Regions from separate parts of the Serratia sp. LSHTC3 genome, predicted to be linked through region 1. Evidence: predicted binding sites of a transcription regulator. Region 1 holds the regulator's gene; the other holds the start of a gene.
What was found. Region 1 encodes CRP, which controls carbon source genes, mostly activating them, when cyclic AMP is high. Its sites were predicted from a motif close to ATGTGANNNNNNTCACAT; they were not measured.

Region 2: a site for CRP is predicted at 5,038-5,055, ahead of AC2CGI_RS12635 (YjcB family protein). Genes of this name have one in related genera too.

Annotation. Positions count from the first base shown of each region.
Region 1 is NZ_JBXUNP010000007.1:21,561-28,891, reverse strand. It holds gene AC2CGI_RS21490 (aminodeoxychorismate synthase component II) at 1-284, shown strand, start outside; gene argD (bifunctional acetylornithine/succinyldiaminopimelate transaminase) at 418-1,635, shown strand; gene AC2CGI_RS21480 (YccS/YhfK family putative transporter) at 1,676-3,754, opposite strand; gene crp (cAMP-activated global transcriptional regulator CRP) at 3,805-4,437, opposite strand; gene AC2CGI_RS21470 (OsmC family protein) at 4,820-5,227, shown strand; gene AC2CGI_RS21465 (phosphoribulokinase) at 5,265-6,134, opposite strand; gene AC2CGI_RS21460 (YheU family protein) at 6,286-6,519, opposite strand; gene AC2CGI_RS21455 (hydrolase) at 6,516-7,331, opposite strand, start outside.
Region 2 is NZ_JBXUNP010000002.1:1,105,181-1,112,511, forward strand. It holds gene AC2CGI_RS12605 (MoaF-related domain-containing protein) at 1-387, shown strand, start outside; gene AC2CGI_RS12610 (nuclear transport factor 2 family protein) at 397-888, shown strand; gene AC2CGI_RS12615 (multidrug efflux MFS transporter) at 1,060-2,259, opposite strand; gene AC2CGI_RS12620 (cysteine hydrolase family protein) at 2,515-3,087, shown strand; gene AC2CGI_RS12625 (FUSC family protein) at 3,084-4,100, shown strand; gene AC2CGI_RS12630 (MarR family winged helix-turn-helix transcriptional regulator) at 4,193-4,642, shown strand; gene AC2CGI_RS12635 (YjcB family protein) at 4,680-4,961, opposite strand; gene mrdA (penicillin-binding protein 2) at 5,256-7,181, shown strand; gene AC2CGI_RS12645 (penicillin-binding transpeptidase domain-containing protein) at 7,289-7,331, shown strand, end outside.

The DNA.
Region 1 (7,331 bases):
CGGTGATGCACGGCAAAACGTCGGCCATCCGCCACCTCGGCGTCGGCGTGTTTCGCGGCCTGAACGATCCGCTGACCGTGACCCGCTATCACTCGCTGGTGCTGAAAGCCGATACGCTGCCGGACTGTTTTGAAGTGACCGCCTGGAGCGAACGCGACGGCGTGCGCGACGAGATCATGGGCATCCGCCATCGCACTTTGGCGCTGGAAGGCGTGCAGTTCCATCCGGAAAGCGTGCTCAGCGAGCAGGGCCATCAGCTGCTGGATAACTTCCTCAACCGTTAATCCCGATGCGTTTTTTTCGCTCGTCGGGCGTTTTGCGTTTGCGCTTGATTGGTTTTTTATGCATATTTCGTGATTATGTTTTCAATCTAACATTACGATAGCGCTGAAAAACCTTCAGGGTGGAGCCGAAAAAATGACTGGAAAATCCGCAGTGAGCCGCAGCACCTTTGACCAGGTTATCCTGCCTGTTTATGCACCCGCCCAGTTTGTGCCGGTGCGCGGCCAAGGCAGCCGGGTCTGGGATCAGCAGGGAAAAGAGTACATCGATTTTTCCGGCGGCATCGCGGTAACGGCGCTGGGGCACTGCCATCCGGCGCTGGTCGAGGCGCTCAAACGTCAGGGTGAGACTCTGTGGCATACCAGCAACGTCTTTACCAATGAACCGGCGCTGCGCCTGGCGAGCAAACTGATCGACGCCACCTTCGCCGATCGGGTGTTCTTCGCCAACTCCGGCGCAGAGGCCAACGAAGCGGCGTTCAAACTGGCGCGTCATTACGCCATCACCCGCCACAGCCCCTATAAAACCAAAATCATCGCTTTCTATAACGCGTTCCACGGCCGCACGCTGTTCACCGTGTCGGTGGGCGGGCAGGCCAAATACTCCGACGGGTTCGGGCCAAAGCCGGCCGACATCGTGCACGTGCCGTTCAACGATCTGGCGGCGGTGAAAGCGGTGATGGACGACCACACCTGCGCGGTGGTGATGGAACCGATTCAGGGCGAGGGCGGCATTACGCCGGTCGACGCCGGCTTCCTCAAAGGCGTGCGCGAGCTGTGCGACCAACATCAGGCGCTGCTGGTGTTCGACGAAGTGCAAAGCGGCATGGGGCGCAGCGGCAAGCTGTTCGCCTATATGCATTATGGCGTGACGCCGGACATTCTTACCACCGCCAAGGCGTTGGGCGGCGGTTTCCCGGTCAGCGCCATGCTGACCACCGAAGAGATTGCGTCGGTGATGCAGGTGGGCACTCACGGCACCACCTACGGTGGCAACCCGTTGGCCTGCGCGGTGGCGGAGGCGGCGTTGGATGTGATCAATACGCCGGAAGTGCTGAGCGGCATCGAACAGCGCCACGCGCTGTATGTGCAGGCTTTGCAGGATATCGGCGATAAATACGGTATTTTCACCGCCATTCGCGGCATGGGGTTACTGATCGGCGCCGAACTGACGCCGCATTATCACGGCAGAGCGCGCGATTTCCTCACCGCTGCCGCCGCGCGTGGGCTGATGATCCTCAACGCCGGGCCGAACGTGATCCGCTTTGCGCCGTCGCTGGTGGTGGAGCTGCAGGACATCGAAGCCGGCATGGCGCTGTTCGAGCTGGCGGTGCAGGATGTGATCAACGTCTGAAGCTCGTGCGGCGAATAACGGGGCGCGGCATGCCGCGCCCTTATTGATCGCGCAGTTTGCGCTTGAGCCAGATGCCGTGGTGCGGGCGCTGACGCCAGGCCAGCGACGAAATGGTATGCATCACGTTCAGGTGCGACAAAATGCGCCGCAAATGACGTTCCATCTCGGTGACGGGCATGTCCGGATGCAGATCCGGCGGCTGCATGATGCCGCTGTTGTCACTGCTCGGGCCGTCGTATTCCAACCGCTGCTGGCAGCTTTGCAGCGCAATTTCACAGGTTTGCAGATAGGCTTCCGCCAGTTTCGGCGTCAGCATGTAGTGCTCGCGCGCCAGAATGGTCATGGCGTTCAGGTGTTCGACGATGAACTGGCTGTGAGTGACCCACAGCCGCATGTCCGCCAGATAATTCGACGCGAACCCCGGCTCCTGCATCGCCTGATTGAGCGAGGTGAACAGCGCATTGTGCGCTTGGTTGACCTGCATGCGGGTATAGGCCAACGCGGTGGCATCCGGTTCCGGCTGCTTCAGCATCAGCCGCAGCGCGGCTTGATCGTTCTCCAGCGCCTGATGGGCATTCTTGCGCAGCAGCCCGCTTTGCCACTGCGGCCACAGCCAAATGGTGCCGCCGAACGCCAGCACGCAGCCTATCAGCGTATCGATCAGACGCGGCACCAGAAAATGCGAGCCGTTCAGCGCCAGCAGCTGCAGGGTGTAAACCGCCGTGACCGTAAAGCCAATCACCGACAGCCCGTAGTTCTTGCGCGAAACCAGGTAGGCCAGCAGCGTGATCACCAGCATGATGCTCAGCGTTTCTCCTTCCGGCAGCTGCAGCTGCAACAGCCCGGCCGCCAGCAATAGCCCGGCAATCGTGCCCAGCGCACGGTGCTGAATACGCACCCGGGTGGCGTTATACCCGTTTTGGCTCACCAGCATGATGGTGAGCAGGATCCAGTAAGGCTTCGGCAGGTTGAAAACCGCACCCAGGCTGCTGCCGACCGCCAGCGTCACCCCCAGCCGCGCGGCGTTGCGCAGGGCGGTGGATTTGAACGACAGGTAGCTGGCCAGCGCCGGCCAAAACGGCAGGCGGTGCTGGCCGGGCATCAGGTCGCGGCGGTACAGCGGATGCTGGGTGCGCAGCAGGCGAGCGATGCGGCTGAAGTGGTAATAACAAAACTGGCCGACCGGGTTATCGGGATGCTGCGCCGCCATTTTTTCCAGCGCCGCCAGTTCGTGGCTCATGGAGAAGCGCTTCGAATGTTGATGGTAGAGAATATCGTGCGCCACCACGCGCAGCCGGCCGGCGATCACCTGAGCGTTGCGGCGAATGATCGCTTCGGCCTGGCTCTGCTCCACCAGTTTTTGCACCTCCTCCGGCAGATGCAGGCTGACGGTGATGTGCTCCTGCAGATCCATCGCCACCTGAAAGGCGCGCTGCAGGCGCTTTTGTTCGAGGTTGTTGGCGTGCGGCAGGAAATTGAGCTGTTGGTATAAAAGGCTGATCAGATCCATCACCTTTTGTTGGCGCACCAGCAGCGGCGGCAGCGCGGTTTGCGGATCGGTGTGCTGGGTCAGCAACGAGTATTTGGCTTCGAAATAGTCAGCCAGCTCCAGATAGAGCTGGCTGAGCGTCTCGCGCATTGGCTGTTCTTTCCACAGCTTGAACCAGAACCAGGTGAATAAGCCGTACCAGACGGTGCCGATCGCGTACAGCAGCGGCGCCTGCCAGAGGGGTACCGTGCCGGCCGTGCTGAGGGCGAAAATGGCGGCCACCAGCGCCGCCGGCAACAGCCGGGCGTGCAGCGGGCTGATTTCGCCGGTGATGCCGAGCAGCAGCGCCAGGCCCAGCATCAGCGCCGGCAGCGGCACGTGCCACAGCAGTGCCTGTTGCAGCAGCACGCTGCTGAAGGCGAACAGCGAGCCGCCGACGATCAGCCGTTTAAAGAAGCGCTTATGCGGCGTGTCCAGACCGGCGATATTGCAGCAGGCGGGCACCAGAGAGAACATCAGGCCGAGCTGCAGCTGGCCTATTAACAAGCCGAACAGCACCGGCAGACACAACACCAGCGTTTGTCGCAGTGCGTAGTTGATTTCCGGGTGGTAGATCAGGCGGCGCCACATGGCAGAGAGCAGATAAAAAAACGGCGCAGACTGCGCCGTTTCTTCGGGGATTAACGGGTGCCGTAGACGACAATGGTTTTGCCGTGGGCGGAAATCAGGTTTTGATCTTCCAGCATTTTCAGAATACGGCCAACGGTTTCACGCGAGCAGCCGACGATCTGGCCGATCTCCTGACGGGTGATCTTGATCTGCATGCCGTCCGGGTGAGTCATGGCGTCAGGTTGCTTCGCCAGATTCAGCAGGGTTTGCGCGATGCGGCCGGTCACGTCCAGGAAGGCGAGGTTGCCCACTTTTTCGGAGGTGACCTGCAGGCGGCTCGCCATTTGGGCGGACAGACGCATCAGGATGTCCGGGTTCACCTGGATCAGCTGGCGGAATTTCTTGTAGGAAATTTCGGCCACTTCACAGGCGGTTTTCGCGCGAACCCAGGCGCTGCGCTCCTGGCCTTCTTCGAACAATCCGAGCTCGCCGATGAAATCCCCCTGGTTGAGGTAGGACAGGATCATCTCTTTACCTTCTTCATCCTTGATCAGCACCGCGACGGAGCCTTTCACGATGTAGTAAAGCGTTTCGGCCTTTTCACCTTGGTGAATCAGCGTACTCTTCGATGGATATTTGTGGATATGGCAATGAGACAGGAACCATTCGAGAGTAGGGTCTGTTTGCGGTTTGCCGAGAACCATTCGCTGTTATCCTCTGTTGTTATCGCTGCCTTGTGTCACAGGGGTCAGAGTTCCCTGTAAAACCCGCCTGTAGCCGCAGTTATGAGCGAGGGCTACCGGCAAGTTTTGAGGCGTGTCATAAAAATACGCTGTCGCTCTAGCATATTAACTTGCCGTAAGCGCTGCAAGCTACATTCTGTTAACATACCGGTAAAGGAGCCTTTCTCTGGGCGTTTCCCTGAAATGCAGTGTCCCGGAAAGATTTATTGCGGCTCTGTTTGTAGCACAGAGTAAGGCGGGTGTCTCGTGTTGTCTCGCTTCAGCATGATTAGCATCAGGTTACGTTGCCTGTTTCTATGCGAAAGCGTACTCTGATTTTAAGAAATCAACCGGAGTGACCAGAATGCAGGCAAGAGTTAAGTGGGTGGAAGGGTTAACGTTTTTGGGGGAATCGGCCTCCGGCCACCAGGTGCTGATGGACGGCAACGCCGGTGATAAAGCGCCCAGCCCGATGGAGATGGTGCTGATGTCGGTGGGCGGCTGCAGCGCGATCGACGTGGTATCCATCCTGCAAAAGGGGCGCAACGACGTGCGCGACTGCGAGGTGAAGCTGACCTCCGAGCGCCGCGAAGAAGCCCCGCGGTTGTTCACCCATATCAACCTGCACTTCATCGTGACCGGCCAGGATCTGACCGACAAGATCGTCGAACGTGCGGTGAACCTGTCGGCGGAGAAATACTGCTCGGTGGCGCTGATGCTCAACAAGGCCGCCACGGTAACCCACAGCTTCGAGATCCGCCAACCGGCGTAATCGAGGCGGAGCGCGGCCGGCGCCGCGCTCAACGCATTTATTCGATCTTCTTGCCTTCCAGCAACCGTTGCACCAGCGGCGCCATGATCAGCTCCATCGCCAGCCCCATTTTGCCGCCCGGCACCACTAACGTATTGATGTGCGAGATAAACGATCCCTGCAGCATCGCCAGCAAGTAGGGGAAGTCGATCTGGTCCAGCCCGCGGAAGTGGATCACCACGAAGCTTTCATCCAGTGAGGGAATGGCCTTGGCGGCGAACGGGTTGGAGGTGTCCACCGTCGGCACGCGCTGGAAGTTGATGTGGGTGCGCGAGAACTGCGGCGTAATGTAGTTGATGTAGTCTTCCATCGAGCGCACCACCGAATCCATCACCGCTTCGCGGGAGTGGCCACGTTCGCCGGTATCGCGGATCAGCTTCTGGATCCACTCCAGGTTGACGATCGGCACCACGCCGACCAGCAGATCGACGTGTTTGGCCACGTCATGGTGCTCAGTAACCACGCCGCCGTGCAGCCCCTCGTAGAACAGCACGTCGGTCGGCGCCGGCAGCGGCTCCCACGGGGTGAAGGTGCCCGGCACCTGATTGTAGGGCACCGCTTCGTCGTAGGTGTGCAGGTACTTGCGCGAACGGCCGGTGCCGTTTTTGCCGTAGTCGATAAAGCTCTGCTGCAGCAGGCCGAAGTCGTTGGCCTCGGGGCCGAAATAGCTGATGTGTCTGCCCAGATCGCGCGCCTTGCGGATCGCCGCGTCCATTTCCGGCCGGGTATAGCGGTGGAAGCTGTCGCCCTCCAGTTCGGCGGCGCGGATCTTGAGCTGCTGGAAGATTTTACGGAACGCCACGCTGGTGGTGGTGGTGCCGGCGCCGCTGGAACCGGTCACCGCGATAACGGGATGTTTGGCAGACATGATGGTTGTCACTCCGTGTTGAATGCGCCGGCGTCAGGGGATTATTGTGGCTCTTGTTGACGCTCTCTATGTCAGGAAAAAATGGCGCGCGCTGGTTTGCAATGTCCCATTGTTACCTGATTTTTTCCGTCAGTCATAGAACCGGGCGCCACTAAATTTCTTCCTGCCCGGCGCGGAATTGGCCGCGCGGCATGATGTTGACGCTCTCATGCAGTTCCGACCACACCAGCACCACTTCGCCGTTTTTCAGCTGGCGGCGCACGTCCTCCACCTTCTGCTCCAGCGAGCGTTCGTGTTCGCCGTAATCGGTGCCTTCGCGCAGCACAAAGGATTCGATCAGGCTGTTCAGGGTGTCGGTTGCCAGTTCTTGCCAGGGAATAATCACGTCGGAATGTCCAGATAAGGGGAAAGCCAGGCCGGAATGCGATGCTCCAGCCACATGTGTGGTTTTTTCAGCGTGCCGCCGACGAAGCCGACGTGGCCGCCGAACTCAGTCAGCTGATATTCGATATTGCGCGGCAGGCCGGCGACGTCGGGGATCACCTCAGGGGTCATGAAAGGGTCGTCCTTCGCATGGATGATCAGCAGCGGCGTCTGGATAGACGGCAACAGCGGCAGGGCGCTGCAGCGGCGATAATAGTCGGTGGCGTCGCTGAAGCCGTGAATGCGCGAGGTGATGGCGTCGTCGAATTCGCGAATGCGTCGCAACCCGTTCAGCTGTGACAGTTTGAGCGGCAGAGTGTCCGGGTAGTGCAACAGCTTGCGGGTGGCGTTTTGTTTCAGCTGCCCCAGCAGGTAGCGCTGATAAACGCGGGAGAAGCCTTGCTCCATGCGGTAGGCGCAGGGTTCCAGCATCAGCGGCGCCGAGACCACCACCGCCGCCTGCAGCAGGCTGTCGGCGCCTTGCTGCGCCAGATAACAGGCCAGCATGTTGCCGCCGAGCGAAACGCCTACCGCCGCGGTTGGCACCTCACCGTAGCTGTCGCGCAGCCAGCGCAGGAAGAAACGCGCGTCTTCGGTTTCACCGGAGTGGTAGATGCGCTGCTTGCGGTTGGGCACGCCGCTGCAGCCGCGAAAGTGCATCACCACCCCGAGCCAGCCGCGCTCGCGCCAGGCGTTGAGCAGGCCGTGCGCGTAGGGGCTGTAGAAGCTGCCTTCCAGGCCATGAAACAGCACCGCGCGCGGCTTGGCGCGCGC
Region 2 (7,331 bases), on a different contig from region 1:
GCCGCTTTGGCGGCGCAAACCACCCTGACAAACAGTAAGGCGGCGACGATGACGGAAAAACACGGGCAGTTTATTGCGGTCGGTAAAGTGGTGCAGGTGACCTTCGGCGATTTCGCCTTCAAGCTGGATTTTACCGATGACAAGACCATGACCTTCACCGGTATCGGCGAAGCGTCGCAGGGCATCACCGATACCGTGCAGTACACCGCGGTGGAGATTCGGCCGAAGGTCTACATGGTCTATTGGCATGAACCACAGTCCGGCGACAACGTGACGCATGTCGAGGACTTTGAGCGCGGCGAGGTATACACCAACATCGCCGCCAGGGACGGCAGCTTCACCCATCTGAAAGGGCAGCTGAAAATCGTAGGTCACTCAGGAAACTAAGGAGCAGTTATGAAAAAGGCATTGATCACCTGTGCGATCGTCGGCGGTTTGCTGGCGAGTTACCCGGCGCTGTCAACGGATCAGGCGGCGTCTTACAAATCGGCCGGCAAGGGCGGTTATCATCATGCCCAGCAGAAGCTGAAGGTGGTGGAAGATCTGTATGCGGGCTTTTTCAACCGTCATGACATCAGCGTGGCGCAAAAGCTGATTGTGGAGAACTACAAGCAGCATAACCCGTTCGTCGGCGACGGCATCAAGCCGTTCCTGGATTTCTTCAGCCAGACCTTCAAAGACAATCCGCAGTACAGCGCCAAAATATACCGCAGCGCGGTCAACGGCGATCTGGTCTACGTTCACGTCCAATACCAAAATAATCCGCAGGATCGCGGCACCGCCAGCGTGGATATTTATCGGGTGAACGATCAGGGTAAAATCACCGAGCATTGGGACGTCAATCAGGATGTGCCGGAAAAATCGGCCAATGACAATACCATGTTCTGATCCGCAAGGGCCGCTGCGGCGGCCCTCTACATGCCCGCAACACTTTATTTACTTACATAAATAGGAAATGACCGCCGCGTCGAGTAGGCTACGGCCGCCTTTGGCAGTGGTGGTACGGTTGATGGGCGTCATTGTCCCGCCACTGCTTGAGGCGTTTCCCCACATTCCTCGTTATCCCGCGCGTTGATTTTCCACTTTTTTGAACTGATGCCGCAGCTGCAGCGCATTGCAAAGCACCAATACCGCCGTGACGGCGAACACCCAGCGGAACCCCATCATCGCCGAAATGCCCGATCCCAGCAGCGGGCCAACCACGTTGCCCAGGTACATAAAGGATTGGTTATAGCCGAAGATGCGCCCGGTCACCTGATCGGAGGAATACTTCAGCAGCAGCGCCTGCACCGCCGGCATCAGCGCGCCGTCGGCGAACCCCAGCAGGAAGCGCAGAATGCCCAGCTGCAGCGGCGTATTCACCCAGGCCATCACGGCGAACAGGCCGGTGGTGAACAGCAGCGCGGCGATCAGGATGCGCGCGGTGCCGATGCGATCGCCGAGCCGCCCGAGGCGTGGCGCCGAGATCAGCGCCGCAATGCCGGGCACGGCGGCGATCATGCCGCTGACAAAGGCGATATTGCTGACGTCGCCCGACAGTTCGCGGATGAACAGCGTCAGGATCGGGCTGATGGAGGAGTTAGCCAGCTGGATCATCAGGGTACAAACGAACAGCGTGACGATCAGCGTTGGATAAGGCAGCGAACGGAACACCGCCTGGCCGCTCAGCTGATCCGCTTTTTTCACCGTGATGCGCCGTTCTTTAATCAGGAACAGCGTCACCAGGAAGCTGACGAACATCAGCCCGGCGGTGACAAAAAACACCACCCGCAGCCCCAAATGGTCGGCCATCAGCCCGCCCAGCAGCGGCCCGGCGATCACGCCGGAGATCTGCCCGGTAGAGAGCGTGCCCAGCGCCCAGCCGCTTTTATCGCGCGGCGCCTGCGAGGCGACCAGCGCCATGGCGTTGGGAATATAGCCGGACGTCAGCCCCATCAGGGCGCGCAGCGCGAACAGCTGCCAGACGTTGGTGGCCAGCCCCTGCAGGGCGATGACGATCGCCATGCCCAGCGAGGCGCGCAGCAGCATCAGCTTGCGGCCTTTGCGGTCGGCGAGGCTGCCCCACAGCGGCGACACCACCGCCGAGACCAAAAAGGTGCCGCTGAACACCAGCCCGGACCACAGGCTGAGGGATTGATGATCGCTGACGCCGAGCTGTTCGACGTACAGCGGCAGAAAAGGGAGGATTTGGCTCATCGCCAGCCCGGTGAAGAAACACCCGAGCCAGACCGAGATCAGATTGACTTTCCACGCTTCCATCGACTTGTCGTACCACTTTGAATTTGGAGGGATTTGTTAAGCAAGATAATAATAACACCGCGAACTGGCCGGCGCGGGGGAAATGCGTGAGAAAACGTAAAGCCCGTCGGCGGCGTTGTTACATTTCGCTATAAAATAATAGCTATATTATCATAGGTATTTATTTTAAGCTACTCCACCAAGCCGCTCAACAATTCGGCGGCGCCACACTCTCTCTACCCATTTCGCCGTGTCGGCGGCAAGGAGACGCTTTCTATGAATACCGCACTGATCGCTCTGGATTACATCGTGGATATCTCCCACCCGGAAGGAAAAATTGCGCGCTCGGCGCAGCAGGTCATTGAGCGCGATGCTATCGCGCGGGCAAATAGCGCATTGTCTCTCGCGCAGCGCAAGGATTGGCTGCGCATATTGGTTAAAGTCGGTTTCGCGGCCGGCTATGTCGATCAACCCAAATACTCGCGGATGTTTGGGCAGGCGCATCAATTTGGCGCTATCGCACTGGGCCAGCCGGGCACGGATTTTCATCCTGATTTAGCGTCTGATTTGGGGGAGTTAACCATCGTAAAACCGCGCGTCAGCGCGTTTTATGGCACCAATCTGGATGCGACGCTGCGCGCCCGCCGCATTGAACGGTTGGTGATCTGTGGGGTCAGCAGCACCTGGGCGGTACAGGCGACGGCGCGCGACGCGCACGATCGCGATTATCAGGTGCTGATACTGGAAGAGGCTTGCGCGGCGGCCACGGCGGAAGAGCACCGGATCTCGATGGAAACGCTTGCCACTATTGCCGATATCGTCACGCTGGAACAACTGAGCGCATTGTGAAGCTGCTGCGTGAAGAAATCGCCTGGCGTCAGCTGCGACGGGGAGCATGGGTGTTGGCGCCGTTGCTGGCCCTGAGCCTGGCGACAGGCAATGCCAACTGGCTGAAGGCTTCGGTGGTCACCATATCGCTGTTTGTCGTTTGTGAGCGCCTTGAACTGGCGCCGCTCGGCGTGGCGCTGCATGCGGCGGCATTGCTGCTGCTCTTTATGGCGCTGCTGTGCGCCATGCACACGCCGGTAATCTTCATTTTGGCGTGCGTGTTGGCAGCGGCGGCGGCGGTTGGGATCTCCGCGTTCGGCGGCAAGCTGCGATCCCTGGGGAATTTTATTTTTATTCCGGCTCTTTATCTGGCGTGTGAAACCGCTGAAGGTGGCGCCGGCGCGCCATTAGCCCAATGCGGCTGGGCGCAGCTCCCTTTTCTGGGGGCAGCCGTCTTGCCGGTGCTGATGCTTGCACTGGCGGAGCATCGGCGGCTAGCGCGGCTGTCGACGAGTGACAGCCTGCATCATTATCTCCAGCTGCGCCGCAGCGATGAGCTTGGCGCTCGCGTGGCCTGCGGCGAGGCTTTGCTCGCCGTAAGTTGTGCCGTTGCACTGTCGGCGGCGATCGTTGAGTGGCAACACCTCGATTACGGGCAATGGGTGATCTGGTCGGCCGTCAGCGTGATCAGCGGCGATATGGCCGCTACGCGCAACAAACTCCGCCAGCGTGCGTCAGGCGCATTGCTGGGCGTGCCCGTCGGTATTTTGCTGGGTAGCCTCATGCCGCATGGCAATGTGGGTTATGAACTGCTGAGCGTGGTGACGATGCTCACCCTGGTGTCTTTTCATCGTTATACCTTGGGGTTTGGCGCCCGTTGCGCCTGCATCGCCTGCGCGTTGGTGATTGCAGGAAAAGCGCCGTCGATCGCCGCAGAAAGGGTGGTCAATGTGTTGCTGGGCGGTGGCATCGGTCTGCTGTTCGCTTTGGCGGTGCATGCGGTGTTGCCGCTCAACGCCGGCACCCGCCAATAGCGAGCTGGCATATTTCGTCCGCCAATTTCGGTTGACCGTTTCCGGTCTCGGTGTGAAAGTACGGACAAATCTATCGTTATCTATTGATGCCAATGAAAAAAGATCATCCTGAAGACGTGACGCTGCTGCGCACGCAATTAATGTCGCTGGTGCGCCGTTTGCGGCGCGAGTCGCGCAGCGACGAAAAATCCTGGGCCCAGCTGATGCTGCTGGGAGCTATCGATCGTCACGGCGGCGAGGCGACGCCGTCGCTGCTGGCGGAGTCGGAGCGCATGCGTTCCTCTAACCTGGCGGCCGCCTTACGGGAGCTGGAGGCCGATGGGCTGCTGGTGCGCACGCCGGATGCTGAAGACAAACGCCGGGTGCGGGTGCGCCTGACGCCCGCCGGGCTGGGCCTGTTGCAGCAAAGCCGCACCCGGCGCGAGGCGTGGCTGCTGGCGGCGATGGAAAGCTGTTTAACGGAGCAAGAACAGGCGCAGCTGATCGAAGCGGGGGCGTTGATGGCGCGGCTGGCGGCGGCGCCGTCAACGGACGCGGAATAATCGGCGGGGCGGCAGATGCGCCGCCCGTGCAGCGAGGTTACGGCATCGGCCAATCGGCCGGCATGGTGCTGACGACGTCCACGTAGCGATCCCAGGCCGATGACCAGAATTGGGTGAAGGCTTCCAGGGTGAGGTGGATGCCCATCAGGCCCATCACGAACCAGCAGGCGGTAAACAGGCCCAGGCTGCTGAACATGAACGCCATACCGTTGCGGCTGGTTTTACGGCAAACGACGTTTAACTGGCTGGCGAAGAACATCATCACGGCGCTCAGCAACTCCCAGCGCATCATGACTAAACCGGTGGCAATGGTACTCATCGAACTTGATCCTATGTAACAAAAAGCCGCATCCGGCAGGGCGCCGACAGGGAAATGCGGGGGAATAACGGGAATAATGTGATTCAGATCACATTGTAGCATTGGGGCGAACGGCGGCTCAATGGGGCGCGCGGTGAAAAAATCGCCGACGGTAACATTCCAATATGCTGAAACAGTTATGCCATTTCATTAGCAACCTTTTCATGGGGCGGCGCGCTCGATAACGCTATGCTTGCCGGCTTTTCAGTTCCCTGATTTTACGGGGAAATGTGACGCAAAAGGTACCGGCACCGCATGGCCCTGTTAAAAGAAAAAATTCGCGACCACTCTGCGGAAGAGAGGCTGTTTATCCGCCGGGCAGGCGTAGCGCTGGCGCTGGTGGTGGTCTGCTTCAGCGCGCTGATCGTTAACCTCTACCGGCTGCAAATCCGCCAGCACGGCTTTTACCAGACGCGTTCCAACCAGAACGACATCAAAATGCTGCCGCTCGCCCCCAGCCGCGGGTTAATCTTCGATCGCAATGGCACTCCGCTGGTGCGAAACGTGACACTGTATCGTGTCGAAATCACGCCCAGCAAAATCACCGACATGGCGGCGCTGCTGCAGGCGCTGACGCCGATCGTCGATCTGACGCCGGAGGACATCAGCGCGTTTCGCGACGATATGCACCACAACAGCCGCTACAAGCCGGTGACGCTAAAAACCGGGCTGAGTGACACTGAGGTGGCGCGCTTTGCCGTCAATCAATACCGTTTCGACGGGGTGACCATCGATACCTATCAGCAGCGTGAATATCCTTACGGCGCCCAGCTGGCGCACGTGCTGGGCTATGTGTCGAAGATCAACGACAGCGATCTCAAGCGCCTGGACAAGGCCGGCCTGAGCGAGAACTATGCCGCCGACCGCAACATCGGCAAACAGGGCATCGAAGCCTATTATGAGTCAGAACTGCACGGCACCACCGGCTATCAGGAGGTGGAGGTGGATAACCATGGGCGGGTGATCCGCTTGCTGAAGGAGCAGCCGCCGAAGGCCGGCAAAAACATTTACCTGACGCTGGATCTGCCGCTGCAGCAGTACATCGAATCGGTGCTGAAGGGGCAACGCGCCGCGGTGGTGGTGGAAGATCCGCGCGACGGCGGCATTCTGGCGATGGTCTCCAGCCCCAGTTACGATCCTAATCCCTTCGTCAAAGGCATCGGCTATCAGGCCTATAAGGCGCTGCTGGGCAACCCGGATCTGCCGCTCATCAACCGCGTTACCCAGGGGTTGTACCCGCCGGCTTCCACGGTGAAGCCCTACATGGCCGTTTCGGCGCTGTTCGCCGGGGTGATCACGCCCACCACCACCTTTTTCGGCGCGCCGACCTGGACGCTGCCCGGCACCGAGCGGCGCTACCGCGACTGGCTGAAAACCGGCCACGGCATGCTCAACGTCACCAAAGCGATCGAGGAATCCGCCGATACCTTCTTTTATCAGGTGGCGTATGAGATGGGCATCGATCGCATTCACCACTGGCTGAGCCAGTTCGGCTACGGCCAGTCGACCGGCATCGATCTGAACGAAGAGTACCGCGGCGTGCTGCCGAGCCGCGACTGGAAGCTGAAGGTGCACAAAAAAGGCTGGTATCAGGGGGATACGGTCTCGGTGGGCATCGGCCAGGGGTATTGGGTGGCGACGCCGATCCAGATGGTGAAAGCCTTGAGCACGCTGCTCAACAACGGCCGGGTGAAAACGCCGCATCTGTTATATTCGCTGCAGCAGGGCAACCGGGTGACGCGCTACCAGCCGCCGGCGCAAACGGCGCAGATCGGCGATCCCAACTCGCCTTACTGGGGCATCGTGCGCAACGGTATGTACGGCATGGCCAACTTGCCGAACGGCACCGGTTACAAGCTGTTCCACACCGCGCCGTATCAGATCGCCGCCAAATCCGGCACCTCGCAAGTGTTCAGCCTGAAGCAAAACCAGACTTACAACGCCAAAATGATCCCGGTGCGGCTGCGCGATCACATCTTTTATACGCTGTTTGCGCCCTACAAAAATCCCCGGGTGGCGATGGCGCTGATCCTGGAAAACGGCGGTGGCGACGGCGTGGTGGCGGGGCCGACCGCGCGCGCGATCCTCGACCACATTTTTGACCCGGCCAACGCGCCGCAGCCCGGCGATACGCCGCAAAGTAAACCGCAGTTAAACGACAGCGCGGATGTGCAACGGTGATGCGGTTTGTTTTTACTTTCTTACAAACTGCAATCTCCTGACCATTTCCGGCAAGGTAGACTGAAATAACACCATAAACTGAATAAAAACGTAGGGTTAACACAACAGTGGCGCCATCGACCAAAAAGAGCGGTAAAACCTATTCCACAG